2 regions of the Pseudescherichia sp. genome follow, and region 1 is predicted to be linked to the other one. Evidence: predicted binding sites of a transcription regulator. Region 1 holds the regulator's gene; the other holds the start of a gene.
What was found. Region 1 encodes Fur, which represses iron uptake genes when iron is present. Its sites were predicted from a motif close to ATAATAATGAGAACNACTATCAA; they were not measured.
Positions count from the first base shown of each region.

Region 2: a site for Fur is predicted at 2,435-2,457, ahead of gpmA (2,3-diphosphoglycerate-dependent phosphoglycerate mutase). Genes of this name have one in related genera too.

Region 1 covers NZ_DAMBWA010000007.1:51,310-57,253, forward strand. Annotated here, with positions in the region: gene seqA (replication initiation negative regulator SeqA) at 1-232, opposite strand, end outside; gene ybfF (esterase) at 403-1,176, shown strand; gene ybfE (LexA regulated protein) at 1,306-1,599, shown strand; gene fldA (flavodoxin FldA) at 1,749-2,279, shown strand; gene fur (ferric iron uptake transcriptional regulator) at 2,569-3,027, shown strand; gene RTX96_RS11175 (SDR family oxidoreductase) at 3,214-3,996, opposite strand; gene RTX96_RS11180 (SDR family oxidoreductase) at 4,016-4,813, opposite strand; gene RTX96_RS11185 (FGGY-family carbohydrate kinase) at 4,835-5,944, opposite strand, start outside.
Region 2 covers NZ_DAMBWA010000018.1:2,967-8,910, reverse strand. Annotated here, with positions in the region: gene galT (galactose-1-phosphate uridylyltransferase) at 1-73, shown strand, start outside; gene galK (galactokinase) at 76-1,224, shown strand; gene galM (galactose-1-epimerase) at 1,218-2,258, shown strand; gene gpmA (2,3-diphosphoglycerate-dependent phosphoglycerate mutase) at 2,484-3,236, shown strand; gene aroG (3-deoxy-7-phosphoheptulonate synthase AroG) at 3,278-4,330, opposite strand; gene RTX96_RS18860 (protein YbgS) at 4,651-5,118, shown strand; gene zitB (CDF family zinc transporter ZitB) at 5,234-5,944, shown strand, end outside.

The sequences.
Region 1 (5,944 bases):
AGAGCAGCAGTTCGCGCATGGCACGGACTTTGTCTTTTACAGGATTAACCGGCTTCACTTCGGCCGGGACGTTGACAATGGCGGCCTCTTTCGGGGCGGTGGCCGCTGGCCTGCTGCCGTTGGCGGTAAACTTCAGCATCCGGCGTAAAATCTCGGATGCGCTCTCGCCGATGTGTTTGGTATGGCTAGCAATATAGCTGTAAAGCTCATCATCAACTTCGATCGTTTTCATTTTAATCCAGTGGAGTATCTTATCTGAATACAAGCTGTTGGGATTATAGGCGAAATCTCAACAACGGTTAACGTCAGGCAAAAGTCGGTTCGCGTCGACCCCTTGCAGCCAGGCGGTAGAATGGTCAACATAATACCCTAACCCGACAGAGCGAAAAAAAGAACTTTGCCATGAAATTGAATACCCGAGCGCAATCTGCACAACATCCGCACAACAATTCTCCCGTTGTCCTGGTTCACGGCCTGTTTGGCAGCCTGGACAACCTCGGCGTGCTGGCGCGCGATCTGGTAAACGATCACGATATCATCCAGGTGGATATGCGCAACCACGGTCTCTCTCCCCGCTCGCCGGAGATGAACTACCCGGCGATGGCGCAGGATCTGCTGGATACCCTCGACGCGCAGGGCCTCGAAAAGGCCACCTTTATCGGCCACTCTATGGGCGGCAAGGCGGTAATGGCGCTTACCGCGCTTGCCCCAGAACGGATCGATCGGCTGGTTGCTATTGATATTGCCCCGGTTGACTATCAGGTACGTCGTCATGACGAGATTTTTGCCGCTATCAAGGCGGTGACGGCTGCAGGGGCCACCAGCCGCCAGCAGGCCGCTGCGCTGATGCGTCAGACCCTGCATGAAGAGGGCGTTATTCAGTTTCTTCTGAAATCGTTCATTGACGGTGAGTGGCGCTTCAACGTGCCGGTTCTGTGGGACCGCTATGAAGAGATTATTGGCTGGCAGACCGTACCGGCCTGGGATCGCCCGGCGCTGTTTGTCCGCGGTGGCCAGTCGCCCTACGTCACCGAGGCACATCGCGATGCGCTGCTGGCCCAGTTCCCGCAGGCACGGGCGCATGTGATTGCCGGAGCCGGTCACTGGGTGCATGCTGAAAAGCCCGAGGCGGTGCTGCGGGCGATCCGCCGCTATCTGGCAAACGATGCGGGCTGATTAAAAACCCGGCGACCGGACGCGGCAGGGCTTACGGTCGTTGGCGTCCCTGCTCTGCTGATGTATGATGGCGCGCTAATCGCACAGGGTTACCCTGGCAGCCTGTTTTCCCCGACGTCACCCTAAATCATGGCAAAAGAACAAACGGACCGTACGACACTAGATCTGTTCGCGAACGAGCGTCGCCCGGGACGACCGAAAACGAATCCGCTTTCGCGTGACGAACAGCTACGCATCAACAAGCGCAACCAGCTTAAACGCGATAAAGTTCGCGGACTTAAGCGCGTCGAGCTGAAGATGAACGCTGACGCCGTTGAGGCGCTCAATGCGCTGGCCGATGCCCGGCAGATGAGCCGCAGCGAGCTGATCGAAGAGCTGCTGCTCACCCAGCTCCAGGCCCTGCATCGCCAGGGCGACGTCTGAAAATCTCGTCAAATCACACTTTCATGTAGCACAGAGTGCAGTCCGAACGATTACGAATTTCGCGTATGGCTCTGTTCTGCTATTATTGCCCTTATCCGTGGGCTGTGCTCCACCACCATATTATTAAGTTTCAAGAGGTTATTTTACTCATGGCAATTACAGGCATTTTTTTCGGTAGCGACACCGGTAACACCGAAAATATCGCGAAGATGATCCAGAAGCAGCTTGGTAAAGAGATTGCCGACGTGCATGACATTGCCAAGAGCAGCAAAGAAGATCTGGAAGGCTATGATATCCTGCTGCTGGGCATCCCGACCTGGTACTATGGTGAAGCGCAGTGCGACTGGGACGACTTCTTCCCAACCCTGGAAGAGGTGGATTTCAACGGTAAGCTGGTGGCGCTGTTCGGCTGCGGCGATCAGGAGGACTATGCAGAGTACTTCTGTGATGCACTCGGCACCATTCGTGATATCATTGAACCCAACGGTGCAACTATCGTAGGTCACTGGCCAACCGCGGGTTATCATTTTGAAGCGTCTAAAGGCCTGGCCGATGACGACCACTTCGTCGGACTTGCTATTGACGAAGATCGTCAGCCGGAGCTGACCGCCGAGCGCGTTGAGAAGTGGGTCAAGCAGATCTCTGAAGAGCTACACCTGGACGAGATCGTTAACGCCTGATGTTAACGGCGTGGCCTTCGTGCTGCGCCGCTATTGATAGATAAAAGCAATAGAAATAATTGCTACAATTTTTTAACTTTCGCGTACATACCTGTACAATATCCCCTGGTCAAACGGGTCGCGCAACGATTGTTTGTTGGCGAGGCCACGTTTTATACGCATACTTTACTTGAGGACTTGTAGTTTTCATTTAGAAGTGGCAATTCTATAATGAGACGCATTTACTCAAGGTCATTCTCATTAACTTCCGCCTCGGAAGTGGATCGATTAGCAACAGGACAGACTCCGCATGACTGACAATAACACCGCATTAAAGAAGGCCGGCTTGAAAGTCACGCTTCCTCGTTTAAAAATTCTGGAAGTGCTTCAGGGACCGGATAACCATCATGTCAGTGCGGAAGACTTATACAAGCGACTGATCGATATGGGCGAGGAAATTGGTCTGGCTACCGTGTATCGCGTGCTCAACCAGTTTGATGATGCCGGGATCGTGACCCGTCATAACTTTGAAGGCGGCAAATCCGTTTTCGAACTGACTCAGCAGCATCACCACGATCATCTGATCTGCCTCGACTGTGGCAAAGTGATCGAATTTAGCGATGACTCTATCGAAGCTCGCCAGCGTGAAATCGCCACTAAGCATGGCATCCGCCTGACGAACCACAGCCTCTATCTCTATGGTCACTGTGCCGAAGGCGACTGCCGTGAAAATGAACACGCGCATGAAACGACGCCGCGTAAGCTGTGATTGAAACGGTAACAAAAAACGGGCCACCTTAGGGTGGCCCTTTTTTATGGGAAGAGCGAGACCGTAGGCCGGGCAAACGCAGTGCCGCCCGGCATTGCAGCGTCAACATAATAACGCCCGGTGGCGCTTCGCTTACGCGGGCCTACAAACCCACACTGTGCCCAACGGGCGAAAAAGCATCTCCCGTTACCAGCAAACAAACCCGCCATCGACCAGCAGATCTACACCGGTGCAGAACGATGAGGCATCCGCGGCAAGAAAAATCGCCGGGCCCGCCATCTCTTCAACCTTTGCCATACGCTGCATCGGCGTCTGGCTCTCAAACGATTTTGTCTGATGCACCATCTCTGGACGGGTGTTCATTGGCGTCGCCGTGTAGCCTGGGCTAATCGTGTTGACGCGGATATTTTTCTCCGCCCACTCCATCGCCAGGCTTTTGCTTAAGTGGATCACCCCCGCCTTAGAGCAGTTGTAGTGAGCCTGCTCCAGACCCCGGTTAACAATCACCCCTGACATAGAGGCGATATTAATGATCGAGCCACCGCCGCTCTCCAGCATCAGCTCCGCCTCGGCTTTGCAGCTGTTCCAGACGCCGGTGAGGTTGATATCGATCACCCGCTGCCACTGATCGGGCTCCATCTCCAGCGCCGGATTGGCGTTGGCAATCCCGGCGGCGTTGAGCGCCACATCAAGGCGGCCAAACTGCGTCTTCACTTCAGCGATGGCAGCGCGCAGATGGGCGATATCGCGTACGTCGCCGGTATAAGCAAAGGCGCTGCCGCCCATCTCCTGAATAGTGCTCACGGTGTCCGCCAGGCCACCGTCCTCACGCAGATCGAAGCAGGCCACCTTCGCCCCCGCGCTGGCAAAACCGTAAGCAATCATTTGACCAATACCGCTGCCTGCCCCGGTAACAAACGCGACGCGATCGCTTAAATCAAACAGTCTTTGGGAAAAATATTTATCCATGATTTCACTCCAAAATGTGTTACGACATGATCAAGCCGCCATCCACGTTGATGGTTTGTCCTGTAATGTAGGCCGCGTCCTCGGACGCCAGAAATGCCACCAGCCCGGCAACGTCGGCAGGTTTGCCCGCCCGCTTAAGGGGGATCCCCTGCACCCATTCATCCATGAGTTCGCCTTTTTTATACTGCTTCTCTGGCGTACTCAGGATCTCGCCCCAGACACGGTCGTTGTAGTCCCACATATTGGTCTCGATGATCCCTGGGCAGAACGCGTTAACCGTAATGTTGTGCTGGGCCAGCTCAAGGGCGAGGCTTTGGGTAATGCCAATCACACCCATTTTGCTGGCGGCGTAGTGCGGGGTGTAGATAAAGCCAACGCGCCCCTGCCCGGAGGAGGTGTTAATCAGACGTCCGCTCTGCTGTTTGACCATATACTTTGCGGCTTCGCGGCAGCATAGCCATACGCCGGTGGTATTCACGTTGAGGACGTTATCGAACTCCTGACGCGTCATTTTATCGAAGCGGTCGATAGTGATAATGCCGGCGTTTTGGATAGAGACATCAATAGTGCCAAAGGTATGATGCGCGAGCCTGTAAAGCTCGGTGACCTGCTCTTCATTGGTGACATCGGCAACGAAGGAGATGATATTTTCATGGTACTCCTCTCTCAGTCGCTCTGCGGTCTCTGTGACCTCTTCTGAGTGATCCGATAGCACCAAATTCGCCCCCGCATCAGCAAATTTTCTGGCGATACCCTCACCGATGCCTTTGGCGGCCCCGGTAATGACGACCGTTTTATTTTCGAATACATAGCCCATACTTCCCTCCTCGCCCGCTATTCAGAATTTGTGTAGGGTTCTTTCGACGGCTTGTTGCCACTCCCGCCAGCGTTTTTGTAAACGGCCATGACGCTCCATGTTGGGGCGAAATTCGCTATGCGGGTAAAGGTACGGTTTCAGCTCATCGAGTGAGAGTTGCCCCACGGCTTTGCGCGCTAAGAGTGCCGCCCCGATAGCTGACAGTTCAGGCACGTCGCTGCGCATAACCGGGCAACCCAGCAGGTCTGACTGATACTGCATCAGCCAGTCATTTTTAGTCGGACCGCCATCCACCATTAACGCGGTCAGCGTAAAATCGTTGTGCTGCCGCATGGCGGTAACCACATCGGCGATCTGGTAGGTGATGGCCTCCAACGCCGCCCGGATGAGGTGCGCGCGTTTTACGCCACGGCTCAGGCCGCAGATCACCCCACGGGCATTTTCATCCCACCAGGGCGCACCGAGTCCCGTCAGCGCCGGAACAAAATAGACGCCAAGCGTTGATTCAACCGAAGCCGGGAGTGAGTTCAGCTCAGCCGCCAGCTCGGCCTCGGGCAGTTCGCTCAGGCCCGTGCTGTCCGCCATCCACGCCACGCCGTCACCGGTATGGGGGATGTTCCCCTCCAGGCCGTAGATCAGCTGCTCGCCATCATGCCAGGCAAGGGTGGTTGCCAGAGCTTGGATGTTGCACTGGGCTGAGGTGACCGGGGCCATCACCGATGAGCCCGTGCCGTAGGTCGCCTTGACGCAGCCCGCCTCCCCTAGCGCGTGGCCGAACAAGGCGGCGTGCGAGTCGCCCACCATCGACATAATCGGGATGCCGTCAGGAATGCCCGCTACGTTTTTGGTGTAGCCGAAAAGGCCGCTGGAGGGTTTAATCTCCGGCAGCGCGGCCGCCGGGATCTGGAAGATATCCAGCATCTCCGGGCTCCAGCGTCCGCTTTGCAGATCGAGGAGCTGGGTACGGGCGGCGTTAGAGTAGTCGCAGTAGAAGCTTTCGCCAGCGGTCAGGTTCCAGAGCAGCCAGCTGTCGATGGTACCAAGGCAAATGTCACCGTTGGCCGCCAGCGCCTGGCCGTTTGGCGCCGACTCGATGAGCCAGCGCATCTTGGATCCGGAGAAGAGCGGCGC
Region 2 (5,944 bases), on a different contig from region 1:
TCTCACGGCGGAACAGGCCGCCGAGCGCCTGCGGGCGGTCAGTGATATCCATTTTCGCGAATCAGGAGTTTAACCATGAGTCTGAAAGAAAAAACGCAATCTCTGTTTGCTGAGAAGTTCGGCTACCCTGCCACGCATACGTTTCAGGCTCCGGGCCGCGTCAACCTGATCGGCGAGCATACCGACTATAACGACGGCTTCGTGCTGCCGTGCGCCATCGACTACCAGACGGTGATTAGCGCCGCGCCGCGTACGGATCGCACCGTGCGCGTTATCGCCGCCGACTACGACAACCAGACCGACGCGTTCTCTCTCGATGCGCCGATCCTCGCTCACGACAGCCAGCAGTGGTCAAACTACGTCCGTGGCGTGGTGAAGCATCTGCTTAATCGCGATAAAAGCTTTGGCGGGGCGGATCTGGTGATCAGCGGTAACGTGCCGCAGGGCGCGGGCTTAAGCTCGTCGGCCTCGCTGGAGGTCGCCGTGGGTACGGTCTTCCAGCAGCTCTATCACCTGCCGCTGGACGGGGCGCAGATCGCCCTCAATGGTCAGGAGGCAGAAAACCAGTTTGTCGGCTGCAACTGCGGCATTATGGATCAGCTGATCTCTGCTCTTGGCAAAAAAGATCATGCTCTGCTGCTCGACTGCCGTACGCTGGGCACCCGCGCGGTCTCCATGCCGCAGGGCGTGGCGGTGATCATCATCAACAGCAATTTCAAACGCACCCTGGTCGGCAGCGAGTACAACACCCGCCGCGAGCAGTGTGAAACCGGGGCGCGCTTCTTCCAGCAGCCTGCCCTGCGCGACGTCTCCCTGGAGCAGTTCAACGCCGTGGCCAACGAGCTGGATCCGCTCGTTGCCAAACGCGTGCGCCACGTACTGACTGAAAACCAGCGTACGGTTGAAGCAGCCGACGCGCTGGAGAGAGGCGATCTGCAGCGGATGGGCGAGCTGATGGCCGCCTCCCACGCCTCTATGCGCGATGATTTCGAGATCACCGTGCCGCAGATCGATACCCTGGTAGAGATTGTTAAGGAGACCATCGGCGACAAAGGCGGCGTGCGCATGACCGGTGGCGGCTTCGGCGGCTGCATCGTGGCGCTGGTGCCGGAAGAGCTGGTTTCCCAGGTTCAGGAGGCGGTGGCGGCACAGTATGAAGCCAAAACCGGTATCAAAGAGACCTTCTACGTCTGCAAAGCATCAGAGGGGGCCGGACAGTGCTAAACGAAACCCCTGCGCTGGCCCCGGACGGGCTGGCATACCGCTTAATCACCCTGCGCAACGGCGCGGGGATGGTGGTTACCCTCATGGACTGGGGCGCAACCCTGCTCTCCGCTCGCGTGCCGATGTCGGACGGCTCAGTGCGTGAAACGCTTTTAGGCTGTAACACCCCCCAGCGCTACGTGGAGCAGACCGCCTACCTGGGCGCGTCGGTGGGCCGCTACGCCAACCGCATCGCCAAAAGCCGCTTCACCCTCGACGGGCAGAGCTACTCGCTGCTGCCGAGCCAGGGTGAAAACCAGCTTCACGGCGGGCCGGAAGGCTTTGATAAACGCCGCTGGCGTATCGTGCGTAAGAACGACAGCGAAGCGCTGCTGAGCCTGACCTCCCCCGACGGTGACCAGGGTTACCCTGGCAACCTGAATGCCAGCGCCCTCTTCCGCCTGACGGAGGATAACCGCATCTCGATTGAGTACCGCGCCACCGTGGATAAGCCCTGCCCGGTAAACCTGACCAATCACGCCTACTTTAACCTTAACGGCGTGCAGTCGGACGTGCGCGACCACCAGCTGCAGCTGCTGGCCGATGCGTACCTGCCGGTAGATGAAACCGGTATCCCTTACCAGGGAGTGAAGGCGGTTGATGGCACTAGCTTCGACTTCCGTCAGCCGAAAACCATCGCGGATGATTTTTTACAGGATGAGGATCAGCGGAAGGTTAAGGGGTACGATCACGCTTTCCTGCTGCAGGCGAACGGTGATGTCAGCCAGCCCGCGGCACACCTCTGGTCGGCGGACAGGAAGCTACAGATGAGCGTCTACACCACTGCTCCGGCGCTGCAGTTCTACTCCGGCAACTATCTTGAAGGCACGCCTGCCCGCGAACAGGGCGAGTACAGCGCGTATCAGGGGCTGGCGCTGGAGAGCGAGTTCCTGCCGGATAGCCCGAACCATCCGGAGTATCCGCAGCCTGACGCCATCCTGCGCCCCGGCGCGGAGTACGTGAGCCTGACCGAGTATCAGTTTATTCCGCAATAGTTGGATACGCCCGGCGGCGCTGCGCTTGCCGGGCCTACAGGCAAATATTTGCCCATCCTGCTGAAATAAGCACCGTTTGCCGACAAAATCCTAACCCCGATTTCACAAGCACCTTACACTACGCCACTATTTTCGCTATGGTAATGGTTATGCGTTGCTGCTGGCGTCGCCACGGCAATATAATGAGAATTGTTATTATTCAATCAGGTTTATTAAGGAGAGAGTATGGCTGTTACTAAGCTCGTTCTGGTTCGTCATGGCGAAAGCCAGTGGAACAACGAAAACCGCTTCACCGGCTGGTACGATGTTGACCTGTCCGAGAAAGGCGTGAGCGAAGCAAAATCAGCAGGTAAGCTGCTGAAAGAAGAAGGCTTCAGCTTTGATTTTGCCTACACTTCCGTGCTGAAACGCGCCATCCACACCCTGTGGAACGTCCTTGATGAACTCGATCAGGCCTGGCTGCCGGTAGAGAAGTCCTGGAAACTGAACGAGCGTCACTACGGTGCGCTGCAGGGCTTGAACAAAGCCGAAACCGCTGAGAAGTACGGTGACGAGCAGGTTAAGCAGTGGCGTCGTGGCTTCGCGGTGACGCCGCCGGCGCTGACCAAAGACGACGAGCGCTTCCCGGGCCACGATCCGCGTTACGCATCTCTGACCGAGCAGGAGCTGCCGCTGACCGAGAGCCTGGCGCTGACCATCGATCGCGTGATCCCTTACTGGAATGAAACCATTCTGCCGCGCCTGAAAAGCGGCGAGCGCGTGATCATTGCCGCTCACGGTAACTCCCTGCGTGCGCTGGTGAAGTACCTGGACGACATGGGTGAAGATGAGATCCTTGAGCTGAACATCCCGACCGGCGTACCGCTGGTGTACGAGTTCGACGAAAACTTCAAGCCGATCAAACACTACTATCTGGGCAACGCTGACGAAATCGCTGCAAAAGCGGCGGCGGTAGCGAACCAGGGTAAAGCGAAGTAATTTAAGATTGCCCGGCGGCATTAGGCTGCCGGGCATAATTATCAACCGCGACGCGCTTTCACCGCGTTAGCCAGCTGACGCAGAATAGTGTCGGTATCTTCCCAGCCAATGCAGGCATCCGTCACGCTCTTGCCATAGACCAGCGGCTCACCGCTCTCCAGGCTCTGGTTGCCCTCTACCAGATGGCTCTCAATCATCACGCCAATTATCGCTTTCTCCCCACCAGCGATCTGCTGACAGACATCTTCACCCACGGTCATCTGCTTCTTGAACTGCTTGCTGGAGTTAGCGTGGCTGAAGTCGATCATCACCTGCGGTGCCAGCCCGGCTTTTTCCAGCCCCTGCTTCACCTCTGCCACGTGCTTCGCACTGTAGTTCGGCTCTTTGCCGCCGCGCAGAATGATATGGCAGTCGCCGTTGCCGCTGGTATTCACAATGGCCGAGTGGCCCCACTTGGTGACGGAGAGGAAGCAGTGCGGCGCCCCGGCTGCGTTGATCGCGTCAATCGCCACCTTAATGGTGCCATCGGTACCGTTTTTGAAACCTACCGGGCAGGAGAGCCCGGACGCCAGCTCGCGATGCACCTGAGATTCGGTGGTGCGTGCGCCAATTGCCCCCCAGCTCATCAGATCGGCAACGTACTGCGGGGTGATCATATCAAGGAACTCCCCCGCCGCTGGCAGGCCGCTGTCGTTAATCTCCAGCAGCAGCTTGCGGGCGATGCGCAGGCCGTCATTGATCTGGAAACTGTTATCCATATGCGGATCGTTTATCAGCCCTTTCCAGCCCACGGTGGTACGCGGCTTTTCAAAATAGACGCGCATCACGATCTCCAGCTCACCCTTTAGCTCTTCACGCAGGGTCAGCAGGCGGGCGGCGTACTCTTTGGCCGCCGCCGGATCGTGAATGGAGCAGGGTCCGATTACGACCAGCAGACGATCGTCACTGCCTTTGAGGATCTTATGAATAGCCTTACGGGCATGAGACACCGTGTTGGCTGCGGTCTCGGTCGCCGGGAACTTCTCCAGCAGTGCGACAGGGGGTAACAGTTCGTTAATCTCTTTAATGCGTAAATCGTCGTTCTGATAATTCATGATCGTTCCAGCGTTTGCCATACTTATGTCAGAGAGTGCAATCCCTCCAATCTAACGGCTCGGTCAGGAACTGTAAACGCACTTTTACACTCAATACGGAATATTCCTGAAAAGTGATAAAAAAGGGTTACCCGCTAGCGAACGCTGGCAACGTGACTAAACTTTTTACCTGTAACCACTTTGTTTTTATTTTTTATCCAGATTCCATTCTGCCTTTTCGGTAAGAAGTGGCATCTTTCACTACTGAGCGAATAATCCGTTTCGCATCTGCACTGTTGGATATCGCTATCCAATGTAATGACGAGAACAGGAGCACGATTATGAAAATGAATAAACTGGCCACAATTTTACTGACGACTACCCTGACTCTGGCTAGCGGCGCAGCACTCGCAGCATCTAACAGCAACGGTGCAGCCAATGCTGCTGCAGACGCCGGGGCCGTAGCACCGGGCGCTAAACAGAATCTGCAGCCTAATCACGTTAACAACAACGACATCAATACCGGCAACACCAACGCAGCAACCGGCTCTACCGGAACTAACACGACCGGCACAACCGGTACTGCAACCGGTGGCGCTACCGGTACGGGTAACACCTCCAGCGGCGGCATGCTGCACTCCAACGGCGGAGCGTCAACCAGCGCCGACGGCCAGCATATGGATAAAGACGACATCCATAAAAACAGCATGTGTAAAGACGGCCGTTGCCCGGACGTGAATAAAAAAGTTGAAACCGGTGACGGTATGAATAACGACGTTGATACCAAAACTGATGGTACTTCGCAGTAATCACGTTGTTATGCAATATGAGGAGAGCTACGGCTCTCCTTATTTTTTTGTGGCGAGGAAATAAAAATCTGTAATGATGTAAGCCGCTGAGAATAGTTAAAATGGAATAAGACTCATGGCGCATAACCACTCACACGCTTCCCCCTCTGAACACCATGATGGCAATGCCCGTCGACTGCTGCTGGCCTTTAGCGTTACCGCCCTGTTTATGGTGGTCGAAGTTATTGGTGGCCTACTCTCCGGCTCGCTGGCGCTGCTGGCCGATGCCGGTCATATGCTCACCGATGCGGCCGCCCTGCTCTTCGCCCTGCTTGCCGTACATTTTGCCCGTCGGCCGCCGACCACGCATCGTACCTTCGGCTGGCTACGCCTCACCACACTGGCGGCATTTGTTAATGCTCTGGCGCTGGTCGCCATCACCTTTATGATTGTCTGGGAAGCCATTGTGCGCTTCTATCATCCGCAGCCGGTGGCGGGCTCTACTATGCTGGCCATTGCCATCGCGGGCCTGGTCGCCAATATCGTTTCATTCTGGATCCTGCATCGCGGTAGCGAAGAGAAGAACCTGAACGTACGGGCGGCGGCGCTGCATGTTCTGGGAGACCTGCTTGGCTCCGTAGGGGCGATTGTAGCGGCGCTGGTGATCCTCTGGACGGGCTGGACCCCCGTTGACCCCATACTCTCGGTCCTTGTCTCCTGTCTGGTGCTACGCAGCGCATGGAAACTGCTTAAGGAGAGCGTGAACGAACTGCTCGAGGGCGCGCCGCTATCGCTGGACATTGGCGCGCTGCGACGCCATCTGCGCCGCGACGTGCCGGAGGTGCGC